2 regions of the Cellulosimicrobium sp. CpK407 genome follow, and region 2 is predicted to be linked to the other one. Evidence: riboswitches for the same ligand, from Rfam matches in the RefSeq annotation. Region 2 holds a riboswitch; the other holds the start of a gene.
What was found. A riboswitch is a leader RNA that binds a small molecule or an ion and turns the genes downstream of it on or off. The one in region 2 is predicted to bind FMN.
Positions count from the first base shown of each region.

Region 1: it holds a riboswitch for FMN, as region 2 does, so the genes downstream of both, ribD (bifunctional diaminohydroxyphosphoribosylaminopyrimidine deaminase/5-amino-6-(5-phosphoribosylamino)uracil reductase RibD) here and pnuC (nicotinamide riboside transporter PnuC) in region 2, are expected to answer to the same signal.

Region 1 covers NZ_JBGNYC010000002.1:119,189-127,101, forward strand. The annotation lists gene ABWU78_RS01660 (DEAD/DEAH box helicase) at 1-385, shown strand, start outside; gene ABWU78_RS01665 (PH domain-containing protein) at 481-975, opposite strand; gene hisG (ATP phosphoribosyltransferase) at 1,036-1,890, opposite strand; gene ABWU78_RS01675 (phosphoribosyl-ATP diphosphatase) at 2,000-2,263, opposite strand; gene ribH (6,7-dimethyl-8-ribityllumazine synthase) at 2,337-2,804, opposite strand; gene ribB (3,4-dihydroxy-2-butanone-4-phosphate synthase) at 2,801-4,180, opposite strand; gene ABWU78_RS01690 (riboflavin synthase) at 4,234-4,869, opposite strand; gene ribD (bifunctional diaminohydroxyphosphoribosylaminopyrimidine deaminase/5-amino-6-(5-phosphoribosylamino)uracil reductase RibD) at 4,869-5,993, opposite strand; FMN riboswitch at 6,153-6,276, opposite strand; gene rpe (ribulose-phosphate 3-epimerase) at 6,491-7,159, opposite strand; gene ABWU78_RS01705 (GNAT family N-acetyltransferase) at 7,308-7,826, shown strand.
Region 2 covers NZ_JBGNYC010000006.1:16,142-24,054, forward strand. The annotation lists gene ABWU78_RS04365 (NUDIX domain-containing protein) at 1-161, shown strand, start outside; gene ABWU78_RS04370 (hypothetical protein) at 171-458, shown strand; gene ABWU78_RS04375 (hypothetical protein) at 443-571, opposite strand; gene ABWU78_RS04380 (acetyl-CoA C-acyltransferase) at 775-2,007, opposite strand; gene ABWU78_RS04385 (acyl-CoA dehydrogenase family protein) at 2,117-3,367, opposite strand; gene ABWU78_RS04390 (VOC family protein) at 3,565-3,912, shown strand; gene ABWU78_RS04395 (hypothetical protein) at 3,922-4,593, shown strand; gene pnuC (nicotinamide riboside transporter PnuC) at 4,625-5,323, opposite strand; FMN riboswitch at 5,474-5,597, opposite strand; gene ABWU78_RS04405 (TetR/AcrR family transcriptional regulator) at 5,747-6,505, opposite strand; gene ABWU78_RS04410 (3' terminal RNA ribose 2'-O-methyltransferase Hen1) at 6,800-7,913, shown strand, end outside.

The sequences.
Region 1 (7,913 bases), on a different contig from region 2:
CACGCGCGGCATCCGCCGCGACGCCGTCGGGACCCGCTACCGCCTGTCCGTGGGCCACAAGGACGGCGTGATGCCCGGCGGGATCGTCGGCGCGCTGACGAACGAGGCCGGCCTGGCCGGGTCGGACGTCGGCAAGATCGACATCTTCCCGTCGTTCTCCCTCGTGGACATCACCGCGCCGCTCGACGCGGAGACCATGGACCGCATCTCCCGTGCCCGGGTCGCCGGGAAGGCGCTGCGCATCCGCGTGGACGAGGGCGCGCCCGCCTCGCGCGGCCCGCGCGGCGGTCACGGCCCGTCGGGCCGTCGCGACGAGCGTCGCGACCGCTTCGACCGCGCCGACGACCGGGGCGAGCGCAAGCCCCGTCATCGCACGGCGTACTGACGCACCCGCGTCGCCGTCGGCGACGCGAGCAGAGGGACGGCCCCGGATCCGCTGGATCCGGGGCCGTCCGTGTTCTGCCCCTGTGCCGTCGCGCGTCAGGTGCGCGGGCCCTCGTGCGCCTCGCCGTGCGCCTGGACCAGTGCCGCCAGGCGGCGCGCCTCCGCGTCCCCGCGCGCGCCGTCGGCCCGTTGGATCCCCATGACGGCGAGCGTCGACCCGTCCGCAAGGTCCAGGCGCACCCACGCGTCGCCGGAGCCGAACCGGACGGACACGACCTGCGCCCACTCGAGCTCGCGCGTGTAGATGACGTTGCGCACCCGCAGCCCCTCGCGCGTCGGGACGGCGTGCACGCCCCCCAGGCGCCACAGCAGCCACGCCGCGAACAGGGCGAACGCGGCCAGCGAGAGGCGGTTCACCCACGACGTGCCGAGCGGGCCCGTCGCCGACAGCCCGACGACGACGCACCCGCCGACCACGACGACACCCGTCGCCCACGCCGACACCAGGCCGAACCGGGGCCGGAACGGCCGGTAGGGGTCGTCGTGGCGCTCCCCCGGCAGGCCAGGATCAGGGAACGGGTCGGTGCTCATGCCGCCACCGTCTCACACCCGCACGACGCCCACCGGCGCCGCGCCCCGGGGCGAGCGGTGTCAGAGGCGGGACGCGTGGATCCGGGTGACGAGGATCGCACGCGCACCCACGTCGTACAGGGCGTCCATGACCTGGTTCGTCTGGTCGCGACGCACCATCGCCCGCACCGCCGCCCAGTCGCGGTCGTGCAGCGGCGACACCGTCGGCGACTCCAGGCCCGGCGTGATCGCGACCGCACGCTCCACGAGCGACACCGGCACGTCGTAGTCCATGAGGACGTACTGGCGCGCCGTGAGCACGCCCTGCAGGCGCCGGCTCAGCACCTCGACCCCCGCCGGGACGTCCGCCTCCGCGACCGCGCGCGGACGGATCAGCACCGCCTCCGACACGAGGATCGGGTCGCCGAACACCTCCAGGCCCGCGCCCCGCAGCGTCGTGCCCGTCGAGACGACGTCCGCGACGACGTCCGCCACCCCGAGCTGCACCGCCGACTCCACCGCGCCGTCCAGGTGCACGACCGTGGCCTCCACGCCGTGCGAGCGCAGGTGCCCTTCGACCAGCACCTCGTACGACGTCGCGACGCGCAGCCCCTGCACCTGCTCCAGCGATGTCACCGTGCCCGCCGGGGCCGCGTACCGGAACGTCGACCCCCCGAACCCGAGCTGCATGTGCTCCACCGCGTCCGCGCCCGAGTCCAGCAGCAGGTCGCGGCCCGTGATCCCCACGTCGACCGTGCCCGACCCCACGTACACCGCGATGTCGCGCGGGCGCAGGAAGAAGAACTCGACGTCGTTGTCCGGGTCGGCCAGCACCAGCTCGCGCGAGTCACGACGCTGGCGGTACCCCGCCTCGCGCAGCATCTCGACGGCGGGCTCGGACAGGGACCCCTTGTTGGGGACGGCGATACGCAGCATGACAGGACCTTCGTTCAGGGGATCGGGCAAGGAGCGGGGAACAGCAGGGACGAGCGAGGGGCGAGCGGCGCTCGCGGCCGGGAGCGGGGACGCTCACCGGCACGGCCGCTCACAGATGCTCGTACACGTCCTGCAGGCTCAGACCCTTCGCCAGCATGAGGACCTGCAGGTGGTAGAGGAGCTGGGAGATCTCCTCCGCCGTCTTCACGTCGCCCTCGTACTCGGCGGCCATCCACACCTCGGCGGCCTCCTCGACCACCTTCTTCCCGATCGCGTGCACGCCGGCGTCCAGCTCCGCGACCGTGCCGGAACCGGCAGGTCGCGTCGTGGCCTTCTCGGACAGCTCCGCGAACAGGGACTCGAACGTCTTCACGCGCCCAGGGTATCCGCCGCCCGGGCAGGGCCGGGGCGCGGTCCGCCCAGCGGGCACGCCCCGACCCGGTCCGTCACAGGTCGCGCAGCGCCACCACCGTCGCGACCGCCGCCTCCGCGGCCTCCGCACCCTTGTCCTCGCGCGACCCCTCCAGCCCCGCCCGGTCCAGCGCCTGCTGCTCGTCGTCGCACGTCAGCACGCCGAACCCCACCGGCACCCCCGTCCGCACGCTCACGTCCGTCAGACCCGACGTCGCCGCCTGGCACACGTACTCGAAGTGCGGCGTCCCCCCACGGATCACCACCCCCAGCGCCACCACCGCGTCCGCGCCGTGCTCCACCGCGCGCGCCGCCGCCACCGGCAGCTCGAACGACCCCGGCACCCGCACCACGCTCACGTGCGACACGCTCGCCGCCGCCAACGCCCGGCGCGCACCCGCCAGCAACCCGTCCATCACCTCCGTGTGCCAGCTCGCCGCGACCACCGTCACCCGCAGCCCCGACCCGTCCACGCTGATCGACGGCGCACCTGCCCCGCTCATCCCTCGTCCTCCTTCGACTCCTCGGCACCGGACCCGTCGTCCGGCCCTCCCCGGGCAGCCCCGTCCGGGACTGCCACCGTGTCCAGCAGATGACCCATCGCCACCTTCTTCGTCACCAGGTACGCCCGGTTGTGCTCACCGTGACCCACCTCGATCCGCTCCGTCCCCACCACGTCGATGCCCGAGGCCACCAGCCCCGTCACCTTCGCCGGGTTGTTCGTCAGCAACCGCACCCGCGACAGCCCCAGGTCCGCCAGGATCGCCGCCGCCGCCCCGTACTCCCTGCGGTCCACCGGCCACCCCAGCTCCAGGTTCGCCTGCACCGTGTCCAGACCCGCGTCCTGGAGCTCGTACGCCCCGATCTTCGCCAGCAGCCCGATGCCGCGCCCCTCGTGCCCCCGCAGGTACACCACCGCACCGCCCTCCGCCGCGACCCGCCCCATCGCCGCCTGCAGCTGCGGACCGCAGTCGCACCGCAACGACCCGAACGCGTCCCCCGTCAGGCACTCCGAGTGCACCCGCACCACCGGGACGCCGTCGGGCCCGACGGCGCTCGCGGCCTCCGCACCCACCTCATCGCGGTCCGCCGTACGGACCGGGTCGACGGCAGGGACGAGAGCCACGTGCTCCGCACCCGTCCGCAGGTCCCGGTACCCGATCACGCGGAACCGGCCGTGCGCCGTCGGAAGATCCGCCGAGGCGGTCCGGTGCACCCGCCGCGCCAGCGCCTCACGGTCCGGCACCTCCACAGCCGCCGCCGGTGCCGGGTCGTGCACGCGCCGCCACGCCACCAGGTCCGCGATCGTGAGGAGCACCAGCCCGTCACGCTCCGCCAGGGCCGCCGCGTCCCCCAGCCGCATCATCGTCCCGTCGTCGTGCACCAGCTCCGCGATGCCCCCGACCTCGCCCCTCCCCGCCAGGCGCACCAGGTCCACCGCCGCCTCCGTGTGCCCCGCACGGTGCAGCACACCCCCCGGCACCGCCCGCAACGGCAGCACGTGACCCGGCCGGATCAGGTCCACCGGACCCGACGCCGGGTCCGCCAGCACCCGCAACGTCCGCGCCCGGTCCTCCGCCGAGATCCCCGTCGTCACCCCCGTCGCCGCGTCCACCGTCACCGTGTACGCCGTGCGCCGCGGGTCCTGGCTGTGCGGCACCATCAACGGCAGCTCCAGCGCGTCCGCCCGCGACGCCGGCATCGGCGCGCACAGGTACCCCGACGAGTGCCGGATCGTCCACGCCACCCACTCCGCCGACACCCCCTGCGCCGCGAACACCACGTCCGCCTCGTTCTCCCGGTCCGGCGAGTCCGCCACCAGCACCGGCCGCCCCGCCCGGATCTCCGCCAGCGCCTCCTCGACCGACCCCAGGCGCACACCCCCCGACCCCTCCGGCACGGCGGCGCTCGCGGACGGCGCGCGTCCGCCCGTCACGACGCGCTCCCGGAGGTGGTGCCGGCACCGGAGCCCGACTGGAGCAGGCGCTCGACGTACTTCGCGAGCACGTCCACCTCGAGGTTCACCCGGTCGCCCGGGACGAGCCCGCCGAGGATCGTCGCTTCGAGCGTCGTCGGGATGAGGGAGACGCCGAACGTCTCGTCGTCCACCCGCGTCACCGTCAGCGACACCCCGCTCACCGCGATCGAGCCCTTCTCCGCGACGTACCGCGTCAAGCCCGCAGGCGCCGAGAACACCAGGTCGTCCCAGCGCTCGCCCGGGTCGCGGCTCACCAGCGTCCCCACACCGTCCACGTGCCCCTGCACCACGTGACCCCCCAGCCGCGCATCCGCCCGCACCGCACGCTCCAGGTTCACCGGCGAGCCCACCACGAGGTCGCCCAGGGCGGTCCGGCGCAGCGACTCCGGCATCACGTCCGCCGTGAACGACCCGTCGCCGCCCAGGCCCGTCACCGTCAGGCACACCCCGTTGACCGCGATCGAGTCCCCCGGCGCCGCGTCCGACGTGGCGAGCGGCCCCTCCACCGTGAGCACCGCATCCGCTCCCTCGCCGCCCGGGAACCCGACGTCCCGAACCTTCCCGATCTCCTCCACGATCCCCGTGAACATCAGCCGACCCGTCCTTCCGTGCTCGTCCTGGACACCACCAGCGCGTCGTCCCCGACCCGCCTCACCTCGACCGTGCGGAACCGGTGCGCGTCGGCGATCGTCGCCACGCCCAGCCCGTCCACGACCCGCCGACCGCTCCCCAGCAGCACCGGGGCCACGTACGCGTGCAGCTCGTCCACCACGCCCGCCGCGAGGAATGCCGTCGCGAGCGTCGGGCCGCCCTCCACGAGCACGTGCCGCACCTCGCGCTCCCCGAGCCGTTCCAGCACGTGCCCGACGTCGCGCGTCAGCAGGTGCAGCAGCTCGCCGCCCTCCCCGCGCACGCGCGCCGCCGGCGGGATCCCCCGCAGCCCGACGACGACCCGCAGGGGCTGGTGCGCCGCGAGGGCCTCGGCGCTCGCGGCGTCGTGCGTGCGCACCCGTGCGGTGAGCGCCGGGTCGTCCGTGAGGAGCGTGCCCGTGCCGACGACGATCGCGTCGACCTCGGCGCGCACGCGGTGCGCGTGCTCGCGGGCCGCCGGCCCGGTGATCCAGCGGCTCGTGCCGTCCTCGGCCGCGACGTACCCGTCGAGCGTCGTCGCCGTCTTGAGCGTCACGTACGGCGTACCGCGTCGCACGGACGTCAGCCACACCCGGAGGAGCTCCTCGCCCTCGGCGGCGCGCAGGCCGCGCACGACGCGCACCCCGGCCGCGCGCAGGCGGTGCGCACCACCCGTCGCCACGGGGTTCGGGTCGTCGACGGCGTGCACGACCTCGGCCACCCCCGCGGCCACGAGCGCGTCCGCGCACGGCCCCGTGCGGCCGGTGTGGGCGCACGGCTCGAGCGTCACGACGGCGGTCGCGCCGGTGACGTCGACGCCGCGCGCCCGGGCGTCCGCGAGGGCGGCGGCCTCGGCGTGCGGCGTCCCCGCACCTCGGTGGTATCCCTCGGCGAGGACCGGCCGCGGGTGCGGGTCCACCGAGTCGGGCGCGGCGCCGTCGGGCAGGGCAGGGCCGTGCGGGGCGGGCCCCAGCAGGACGCAGCCGACCCGGGGGTTGGGTCCGTGCGCGGGTCCGCGTCCCGCGAGCTCGAGCGCGCGCGTCATCGCGGCGTCGATCGTCAGGGTCCTGGGGTGCTCGCCCATCGTCCTCCTCCCGGGCACGCGTGCTCCGGGGTGAGGGCGGGCGGCGGGGTCAGGCCTGGACGGGCCCGACGGCGTCGCTCACCACGGCGAGGCCGTCGCCGTCACGGACGGGTGCTCCGACGGGTCGCCGGAGCACCACGCCCAGGCGTGGCCGCGCCGCACGTGCTTCCTCCCATCCGGACTGTCACCGTCGGTCCTGGAGTTCCACCAGGTCAACCGCGCGTGGGCGCGGGTCGCGGACTGTCACCGCCGGCTCGGAATTGCACCGACCCCGGAGCACGTTCGTGCGTACTGCTGCTTCCAACCGAGCATGCTACTCGCGCATTCCCCGGGGCCTGCCTGTCCGCCTGCCGAGCAGACGTGACCGAACGACCCCTCCCCTCCGTGCTGTGTGGTGACCGGCCTCGGTAGGTCGGGGTCGTCATGACCGCTTGGCACACTATTTTTGTCGCTACGAGAGAGGGAGCCCGAGGTGCGGGCTCCCTCTCGGCCGGTCGTCAGTGTGCGTGCGCCGACGCCTCCGCCAGCTCGCGCAGCGCCTGGATCTCACCCGGCACGCTCTCCGCCCCGTACACCGCCGACCCGGCGACGAAGACGTTGGCCCCCGCGTCGGCCGCCCGCTCGATGGTCGTGCGCGACACTCCCCCGTCGACCTGGATCCACACGTCCAGCCCGGACTCGCTCACGGCCTCGCGCGCCCGTCGGATCTTCGGGAGGGTCCCGTCGATGAACGACTGCCCGCCGAAGCCCGGCTCGACCGTCATGACGAGGATCATGTCGACCTCCGCCAGGAGGTCCAGGAAGGGCTCCACGGGCGTCGCAGGGCGCAGCGCGAGGCCTGCACGGGACCCGAGGCGCCGGAGCTCGCGTGCGAGCCGCACAGGGGCGGCAGCGGCCTCGGCGTGGAACGTCACCGACGCGGCACCCGCCTCCGCGTACGCCGGCGCCCAGCGGTCCGGGTCCTCGATCATGAGGTGCGCGTCGATCGGCACCGGCGACACCTGCGCCAGGCGCTCGAACACCGGCAGCCCGAGCGTGAGGTTCGGCACGAAGTGGTTGTCCATGACGTCGACGTGCGCGTAGTCCGCCGTCGAGATGGCGTTCAGGTCGCGCTCGAGGTTCGCGAAGTCGGCGGACAGGATGCTCGGTGCGATGAGGGCTGCCATGGCTCCAGCCTAGGGTGCCTCCGCCCGCCCCCGACGCTCGTAGGCTCGTCCCGTGAGCAGCCTCCCCTCCCCCGGCACCCGACGCCCACCTGCGCCGACAGGGCCGACAGGGCCGAAAGGGCCGACACCGGTCCCCGCGGGCGTCCGGGTGCGCGCCGCCACGCGGGCCGACCTCGGCCGCGTCGCCGCGATCGCCGCGCCGTTCGTCCGCGACACGTGCGTGACGTTCGAGGAGGAGGTCTGGGACGTCCCCGCGTGGGAGCGCAAGCTCGACGACGTCACCGCTCGCGGCCTGCCGTTCCTCGTCGCCGAGGTCGACGGGCCGCCAGGTCCGGACGGCACGGGCCACCCGGTGGTCGCTGGCTACGCCTACGCGTCCGCATGGCGCCCGAAGCCCGCGTACCGACACACCGCCGAGGACACGATCTACCTCGACCCCGACCACACCGGGCACGGGATCGGCACCGCGCTGCTGGGCGCGCTGCTCGACGCGTGCGTCTCCGCAGGCGTCCGGCAGGTCGTCTCGGTCGTCGCCGACGTCCCCGAGGCGGCGGGCTCGCTCCCCCTCCACCGGCGCTTCGGCTTCGTCGAGACCGGCCGCCTCACCGCCGTCGGCTTCAAGCACGGCCGCTGGGTCGACACGATCCTGCTCCAGCGCTCCCTCTGACCCGGCGACGAGACCCTCACAGCCCGCCCGACGCGCCGAGGTAGAGGCGTGGTCGTGCCGTCGGGCACGACCAGGGCTCTACCTCGG
Region 2 (7,913 bases):
CGCCGCGCTCGGGGCGGATGCAGGAGTTCCCCGAGCTCGACCGGGCCGGCTGGTTCCCGCTCGCACGGGCTCGCGGCCTCGTCGTCGCGGGCCAGGTCCCGCTGCTCGACCGCCTCGAGGAGCGGCTGGCGGACGCCCGCGACCCTGCCGTCGAGCCGTAGGCTCCGGGCGTGGCGCTGTATCACTACGGGCTCTCGAAGCCGCCGCGCGACCAGCGACGACGCCGCTGGTGGGCCGTCGCGGTGCTGGTGCTGTGCGCTCTGGTCGGCCCCTTCGTCGTGGCGGGCGCGGTCCAGGCCTGGCTCGCGGGCGACGTCGCCGAGGCCCTGATGCTGACCCTGGTCTCGATCCTCTGCCTCAGCGGGGTCGGGAGCGCGGTCTGGGGGTTCGTCGACTCGTTCCGCGGCGAGCGCCCGCCGGACGGGCCGGACGGTGGTCCGGGTCAGCCCAGCAGGTAGGGCGCCGCGGCGAAACCGGCGACGAGGCCGACGAGCACGACGGCGGCGGCGGACAGGTGCGAGTGCCGCGCGCGGCTCGCGGTGCGGCGGGCTGCCTCGGTCACGGTGGTCATGGCGGTCCTCTCGTCGGGGTGGTTCCAGGGAGAGAGACCGCGCCCGACGCGATCCATGACGCGGTTCCGGCCGACCTCGGCGCGATCTGCGTCACACCGCGGCGACCGGAACGCGCCGACCCTGGTGCAGCATCGTGCACCAGGGTCGGGTGGTTCGCTCGGGCAAGCGCGTGCGGCGGGGTCTTGCGCGCCCGACGAGGGCGTCAGGCCCGCAAGATCAGCGCGTCGCCCTGACCGCCGCCACCGCACAGCGCCGCTGCGCCGACGCCACCGCCACGGCGCTTCAGCGCGAGCGCGAGGTGCAGCGCGAGGCGGGCGCCGGACGCGCCGACGGGGTGGCCGAGCGCGATGGCGCCGCCGTCGGTGTTCACGACGTCCGCGTCGATGCCGAGGTCCGCGACCGACTGCAGCGCGACGGCGGCGAACGCCTCGTTGATCTCCACGAGGTCGAGGTCCGCCGCGGCGATCCCCTCGCGCTGGACGGCGGCCTCGATGGCCCGCGCCGGCTGGGAGTGCAGCGAGTTGTCGGGTCCCGCGACCTGCCCCGCCGCACCGATCTCGGCGAGCCACGGCAGGCCGTTGCGCTTCGCGAAGGCGCGGCTCGCGACGACGACCGCCGCCGCGCCGTCGGACAGCGGCGAGCTCGACCCGGCGGTGATGGTCCCGTCCTGCACGAAGGCCGGGCGCAGCCGCTCCAGGGCCTCGAGCGTCGTGTCGGCGCGCACGCCCTCGTCGTGCTCGACGACGACCGGCTCGCCCCGCCGCTGCGGCACCTCGACCGGGGCGATCTCCTCGGCGAGGCGCCCGGCGTCGCGCGCCGCGGCGGCCCGCTGGTGCGAGCGCAGCGCGAACGCGTCCTGCTCGGGGCGGCCGATGCCGCGCGTCGCGCAGCCGCGGTCGGTGAGCTCGCCCATGACCTCTCCGCTGAACGGGTCGTTGAGGCCGTCGTGCGTGAGGGAGTCGGCCATCGTCACGTCCCCGAACGCGAACCCGGCGCGCGACCCGACGACCAGGTGCGGGGCGTTCGTCATGGACTCCTGGCCGCCCGCGACGACGACGCTCGCCTCGCGCGTGCGGACCAGCCGGGCCGCGTCGATGATCGCGGTGAGGCCCGAGAGGCACAGCTTGTTGATCGTCACGGTGGGCACGTCCCAGCCGAGGCCCGCGAGGATCGCGGCCTGGCGCGCGGGGCCCTGCTTGGCGCCCGCCTGCACGACCTGCCCGACGATCACCGTGTCGACCTGCTCCGGCGCGACGCCCGCGGCCGCGAGCGCGCCGCGGATCGCGTGCGCGCCGAGCTCGGCGGCCGAGAGCGAGGCGAGCGCGCCGCGGAAGCGCGCGAACGGGGTGCGTGCGCCGTGCAGGAGGACCGGGGTGACCTCGTCCTCGGGGGTGACGGCGGCGGCGTCGGGCAGGGGGCTGGCGGCGGTGCTCATGGGACTCCGATCCGGGGAGGAGACGGGGCGAACAGGAAGGAGCCCCGGCGCCGCGAGGAGGGGCGAGCGGCGCCGGGGAGCGGGGGGAGGGCGTGCGCCCTCGGGACCGTCAGACGAACGCGGAGACGCCCGTGATGTCGCGTCCGACGATGAGCGCCTGGACCGACTCGGTGCCCTCGTACGTGTGCAGGGCCTCGATGTCGGCGAAGTGCCGCGCGACGCGGTTCTGGAGCAGGATCCCGTTGCCGCCGAGGAGGTCGCGCGCGCTCGCCGCGACCTCGCGGGCCCCGCGGGTGCACGTGTACTTGGCGAGCGACGCCTGCGGGCCGGTGAGCGTCCCCGCCTCGTCGAGGCGCGTCATCTGCGCGACGAGGAGCTGGAGCTGCGTGATCGTCGAGAGCATCTTGGTGAGGCGCTCCTGCACCATCTGGTTCGCGGCGAGCGGGCGCCCGAACTGGACGCGCTGCGTCGCGTACGCGACCGCGGCCTCGTAGCAGGCCACCGCGTGCCCGACGGCGGCCCACGCCACCCCGAGGCGCGTCGCGAAGAGCACGCGCGAGGTGTCCTTGAACGACCGCGCGCCGGGCAGGGCGTTCTCGGCGGGGACGAACACGTCGTCGAGCACGACGTGCGCCTGCCAGATCGCGCGGAGCGACACCTTGCCGGTGATGGTCGTGCCCGTGTAGCCGGGGGTGTCCTGCGGCACGACGAACCCGTGGACCTGGCCGTCGGCTCCGTGCTCGGCGTCGCCGACCAGCCGCGCCCACACGACCGTGATGTGCCCCGACGACCCGTTGCCGATCCACTTCTTCTCGCCGTTCAGCACGTAGCCCTCGACGCCGTCGCGCGTCTCCTTGCGCGCCGTCGTCTCGAGCGAGACGGAGTCCGAGCCGTGGGTGGGCTCGGTGAGCGCGAACGCGCCGAGGATCTCCCCGCGCGCCATGGGCTCGGCGTACCTCGCCCGCTGCTCGCCAGAGCCGAGCATCTGGATGCTGCGCAGCGCGAGACCGCCCTGGACGCCGCAGATCGTCGCGACGGAGCCGTCGCCGCGCGACATCTCCATCGCGGCGAGGCCCGCGCCGAGCAGGCTCACGCGCGGGCGGCCCTCGACGTCGACGCCGTCGCGCAGCAGGTCGAGCTCACCCATGCGCTTGACGAGGTCGAACGGGACCTCGGCGCGCTCCCAGTAGTCGTCGATGACCGGGAGCACCTCGTCCTGGACGAACTGCCGGACGCGCTGCTGGTGGGCGCGGTCCTCCTCGGTCGCGTCGGCGAACGCGCCGGCGTAGTCGAGGTCGAGCGGGGTCGCGAGGTCGTAGGTGGGCTCGGTGACTCCGGGCATGATCGGGGTGGTAGGCATCGGTGCTCCCCTGGGAGGGCGGCTGGGGTCGGTCGTGCGCGACCGGCTCCGGCGCGGGTTCCCGGGTGCGGGGCCCGGCGTCGGCGGCGGCCTCTCCCATAGTGCAGCGATACCCGGTATCAGTCAATCTGAGACGGCGTATCGCACCGGATCCACGGCGCCGTGCGATCTCGCGACCTCCGTCCTACCGTCGAGAGATGGCACTCGACCTGTTCGTGACGATGCACGTGCGCGACCACGACCCGGCGCGCGACTGGTACGTGCGCCTGCTCGGGTCGGCCCCGACGTTCGTCGCGACGCCCACCGAGTCCGTGTGGGAGCTCGCCGAGCGCCGGTGGCTCGTCGTCGAGCAGGTGCCCGAGCACGCCGGCCACGGCGTCGTCACGGTGTTCCGCGACGACGTCGACGCGTTCCTCGCTGCGGCCTCGGGCCGGGGCATCGAGCCGGACCGCCGCGAGACCTACGACGGCGGGGTCGTGAAGACCGTGTTCCGCGACCCCGACGGCAACGAGATCGGGCTCAGCGGCGCGCTCCCGTCGTCGTAGGGTGCGTGCGTGACGACGCCGGCCGACCGGGTGACCTGGGACGACGACGCCTCCGCGGGCGCGTGGATCGCGCCGCGCCTCGGGGAGTTCGGCCCGCGCGTCGACGGCACGGTCCCGCGCGGCTACGCGGCGTACGCGTGCGTCCCGCACCCGGGCTGGGACGACGACGTCACGCTCGCGACGCAGACCGACGCCCTGGCTGCGGCGCTCGCGCCCTTCACCGGCGACCAGCCCGTGCACCTCGCCCTGTGGACGGGCCACGCGTTCCTCTACGACCACGGCGCGGACCCGCGGACCGGCTCGGGCGTCGCGCCGCTCGTCGGGTGGCCCGAGGACGAGCCGCGGCCGACCGCCGCGGAGATCGAGCGCGCGGTCGCCGAGGCGTGGGAGCAGCTCGCGCCGACGCTCGTCGAGCGCCCGGCCGCGCCGATGCTCCTGCTCCCGCACCGCGAGTACCACCTGTGGACGGGGACCCTCGCCGACGTCGGCGCGTTCCGCGACCACGAGCAGCCGCCCAACCTGTGGTGGCCCGAGGACCGGTCGTGGTTCGTCGGGACCGAGATCGACGCCGCCGCGACCTACGTGGGCGGGAGCGACGCGCTCGTCGAGGCGCTGTGCACGGACCCGGCGCTGCGCGCGAGCCGCGCCGCGCCGTCGGACCGGATGCTGTTCGAGGACTGACCCGCGGCTGACCCGGCCGCAGGCACCCGGGTCAGGCGGGCGCGCCTGCCGCCTCGGCCTCGGCCGTCGCGCGCCGGTTGACGCGCCACCACACGAAGAACCCGACGAGCGTGAACGCGCCGTAGAACACGTACATGAACGCGGACGCGTAGAACCCGGCCGAGATCAGCAGCGGCACGCCCACGACGTCCACCGCGACCCAGATCAGCCAGAACTCGACCCAACCCTTGGCCATGCCGTACGTCGCGAGCAGCGAGCCCATGAAGATCCACGCGTCGGCCCAGACGGGCTCGTACGACTCGAGCGCCCGGAACAGGGGCGTGAGCAGCGCCGTCCCGCCGACGAGCGCGACGAGGAGGAACGCGCGCTGGCGCCACGACGCCCAGCGCGGCACGACGGCGACGCCGTGGCTGTCGGCGTCGGTCTCGCCGAGCCGGGCCTGGGTCCGGCGCCACTGCACCCACCCGTACACCGACACGACGACGAACATGACCTGCCGCCCGGCCTGGCCGAGCAGGTTGACGGGGTTGGGCGTCGCGAAGACCGCGCCGAGGAACACCGTGAGCAGCAGCAGGTTGCCGACGATGCCCACCGGCCACGCCCACACCTTGCGCCGCATGCCGCCCAGCGCCGACGCCAGGCCGAACCCGTTGCCCACGATCTCGCGCCACAGCAGGTGCTGGTCGCCGATCGTCAGCTGCGCGTCGAACAGCGCGTGGATCAGGTCCATCGGATGTCCTCGTCCTCCCGGGCACGCGTGCTCCGGGGTGAGGGCGGGCGGCGGGGCCGGGCCACGAGGGCCCGACGGCGTCGCTCACCACGGCGAGGCCGAGCCCCGTCGCGCGGGCTCGCGAGAGCCCGGCCGAGGACGGCGGCGCCGCACGTGCTTCCTCCCATCCGGACTGTCACCGTCGGTCCTGGAGTTCCACCAGGTCAACCGCGCGTGGGCGCGGGTCGCGGACTGTCACCGCCGGCTCGGAATTGCACCGACCCCGGAGCACGTTCGTGCGTACTGCGTTCTGCAACCGCCGATGCTACCGGCGCATTCCCCGACGCCGCGCCGATCGGTCACTCGATACGCGACATCGGCACATCCGACCGAGGTCGGCAGTCGCGATGACCGAACTCGGCAGAAGCTGCCGATCTCAGCTGGTCACGCGAGCGCGTCGCGGACGGCGCGCGCGACGTCGTCCGCGACGCCCTGCGCGTCCGCGTCGGCGTCCACCACGGTCACGACGACGCGGCGCGCCGTGGGCGTGCCGTCCCCGCTGCGCTCCTGGGCGGCGCCGTCGGGCGCGGCGTACCGGCCGACGGCGGCGCGGCGCAGGTCCGCGAACGCCTCCTCGAGCTGGGGGCGCAGGTCCTGGTCGGGGGAGCGCAGCCACCGGCGCAGGAGCGCGTTGTGGACGGCGACGACCGACGCGGCGAACGCGATGGACGCGGTCGACCGGCGCTCGTCCGGCGGGAGCGCGTCGCGCAGGTACGCGGTGAAGGCGCGCTCGTAGCGGTGCGTCGTGACGAGCTCGCGGTCGCGCAGCGCCGGCACCTGCTGGAGGAGCTGCCACCGCGCGAGCGACGTCTCCCGCTGCCCGACGTGGTGGTCGAACACGAGCCGCGCCGCGCGGCAGACCTCGACGTACGGGTCGACGGCGGGGTCCGGCGTGAGGCGGCCCTCCGCGTCGGGCACGGGCCGCGTCGCGGCGAGCATGACGACGACCTCGTCGAGCAGGAGCTCGTGGTCCGCGAAGACCACGTCCTCCTTGGAGCCGTAGCGGCGGAAGAAGGTGGCGCGGCTGACCTGGGCGGCGTCGGCGATCTCCTCGACGGTCGTCTGCTCGTACCCCTTGCGGGTGAAGAGCTCGATCGCTGCGTCGACGGCCTGGGCGTGGGTGCGGCTGCGGACGTCGGTCATGCACCGGACGGTACACCGGTCCCGCTCGCGCGCCCCTTCCGGCCGAGCGCCGGCGCTCCCTGCAGTCGTCCCCCGGGCCCGAAGGCCCGCACTCGGCCGTGGCGACCCCGTGCGGCCGCCGGCTGGACGTTGGCCGGGCGCGTGCCGTGGGCAGCGGCGCCCGTGGTTCGACGGTAGACCTCCCGAGCGTCCGCGTCGATGGGCGGAGGGGCTGAAAACGGTGGCCGTCCACAGGCTGCGTGGCCGTCCACAATCCCGGTGCCCTGCCCGGCGTCGGATGACACCATGGCGCCCATGCTCGTGACCCTCGCCGCGACGGCGACCCCGGGGACGCTCGACGACGCCACCGACCTCGGGTTCCTGCTGCACAAGCACCCGGACCGTGCCCAGGTGTTCGACCTGCCCGTGGGCCGCGCGCACGTGTTCTACCCCGAGGCGACGGCGGCGCGGTGCGAGGTCGCGCTGCTGCTCGAGGTCGACCCGGTCGGGATCGTGCGGAACAAGCGCTTCGGTGGCGGCGACGCCTTCGCCCTCGCGCAGTACGTCAACGACCGGCCGTACGCCGCCTCGTCGATGGTCGCCGTCGCGCTGGGCAAGGTGTTCGCGACGGCCATGGCGGGGCGGTGCGACGCCCGGCCCGAGCTGCCGGACGTCGAGCTCCCGCTGGACGTGCACGTCCCGTCCCTGCCCTGCCGCGGTGGGCCCGACCTGGCGCGCCGGCTCTTCGAGCCGCTGGGCTGGCACGTGACGGCGACCGCGGAGCCGCTCGACCCGGCCGTCCCGGCGTGGGGCGCCTCGCGGTACGTCGACCTGCGCCTGCGCGGCACGCGACGGCTCGCCGACGCGCTCGCGCAGCTCTACGTGCTGCTGCCCGTGCTCGACGACGCGAAGCACTACTGGGTGTCCACGGACGAGGTGGACAAGCTCGTGCGCGCGGGCGGCGGCTGGCTCGCCGACCACCCCGAGCGCGCGCGGATCCTGCGCCGCTACCTCGCGCACCAGCGCCGCTACGTCGAGGACGCGACGGCGCGCCTCGCCGCGCTCGACGGCGCCGCGCCCGCGGACGTGGCCGAGCCCGACGGCGAGGTCTCGCCCGACGGCGCGACGTCACCCGGGGCGGACGTGCCGGAGCCGCCGCTCGCCCGGCAGCGCGCGGACGCGGTGCTCGGGGTGCTGCACGAGGTCGGCGCGCGGACCGTCGTCGACCTCGGCTGCGGCGAGGGCATGCTCCTGCGCCGGCTCGCCGCCGACCGGACGTTCACGCGCGTCCTCGGCACCGACGTCTCCGCGCGCGAGCTCGAGCGCGCGGCCGCCCGGCTGCGCCTGCACGAGGCGAGCGACGCCGAGCGCGAGCGCGTGCGCCTGCTCCAGTCGTCCCTCACGTACACCGACGACAGGCTCACGGGGT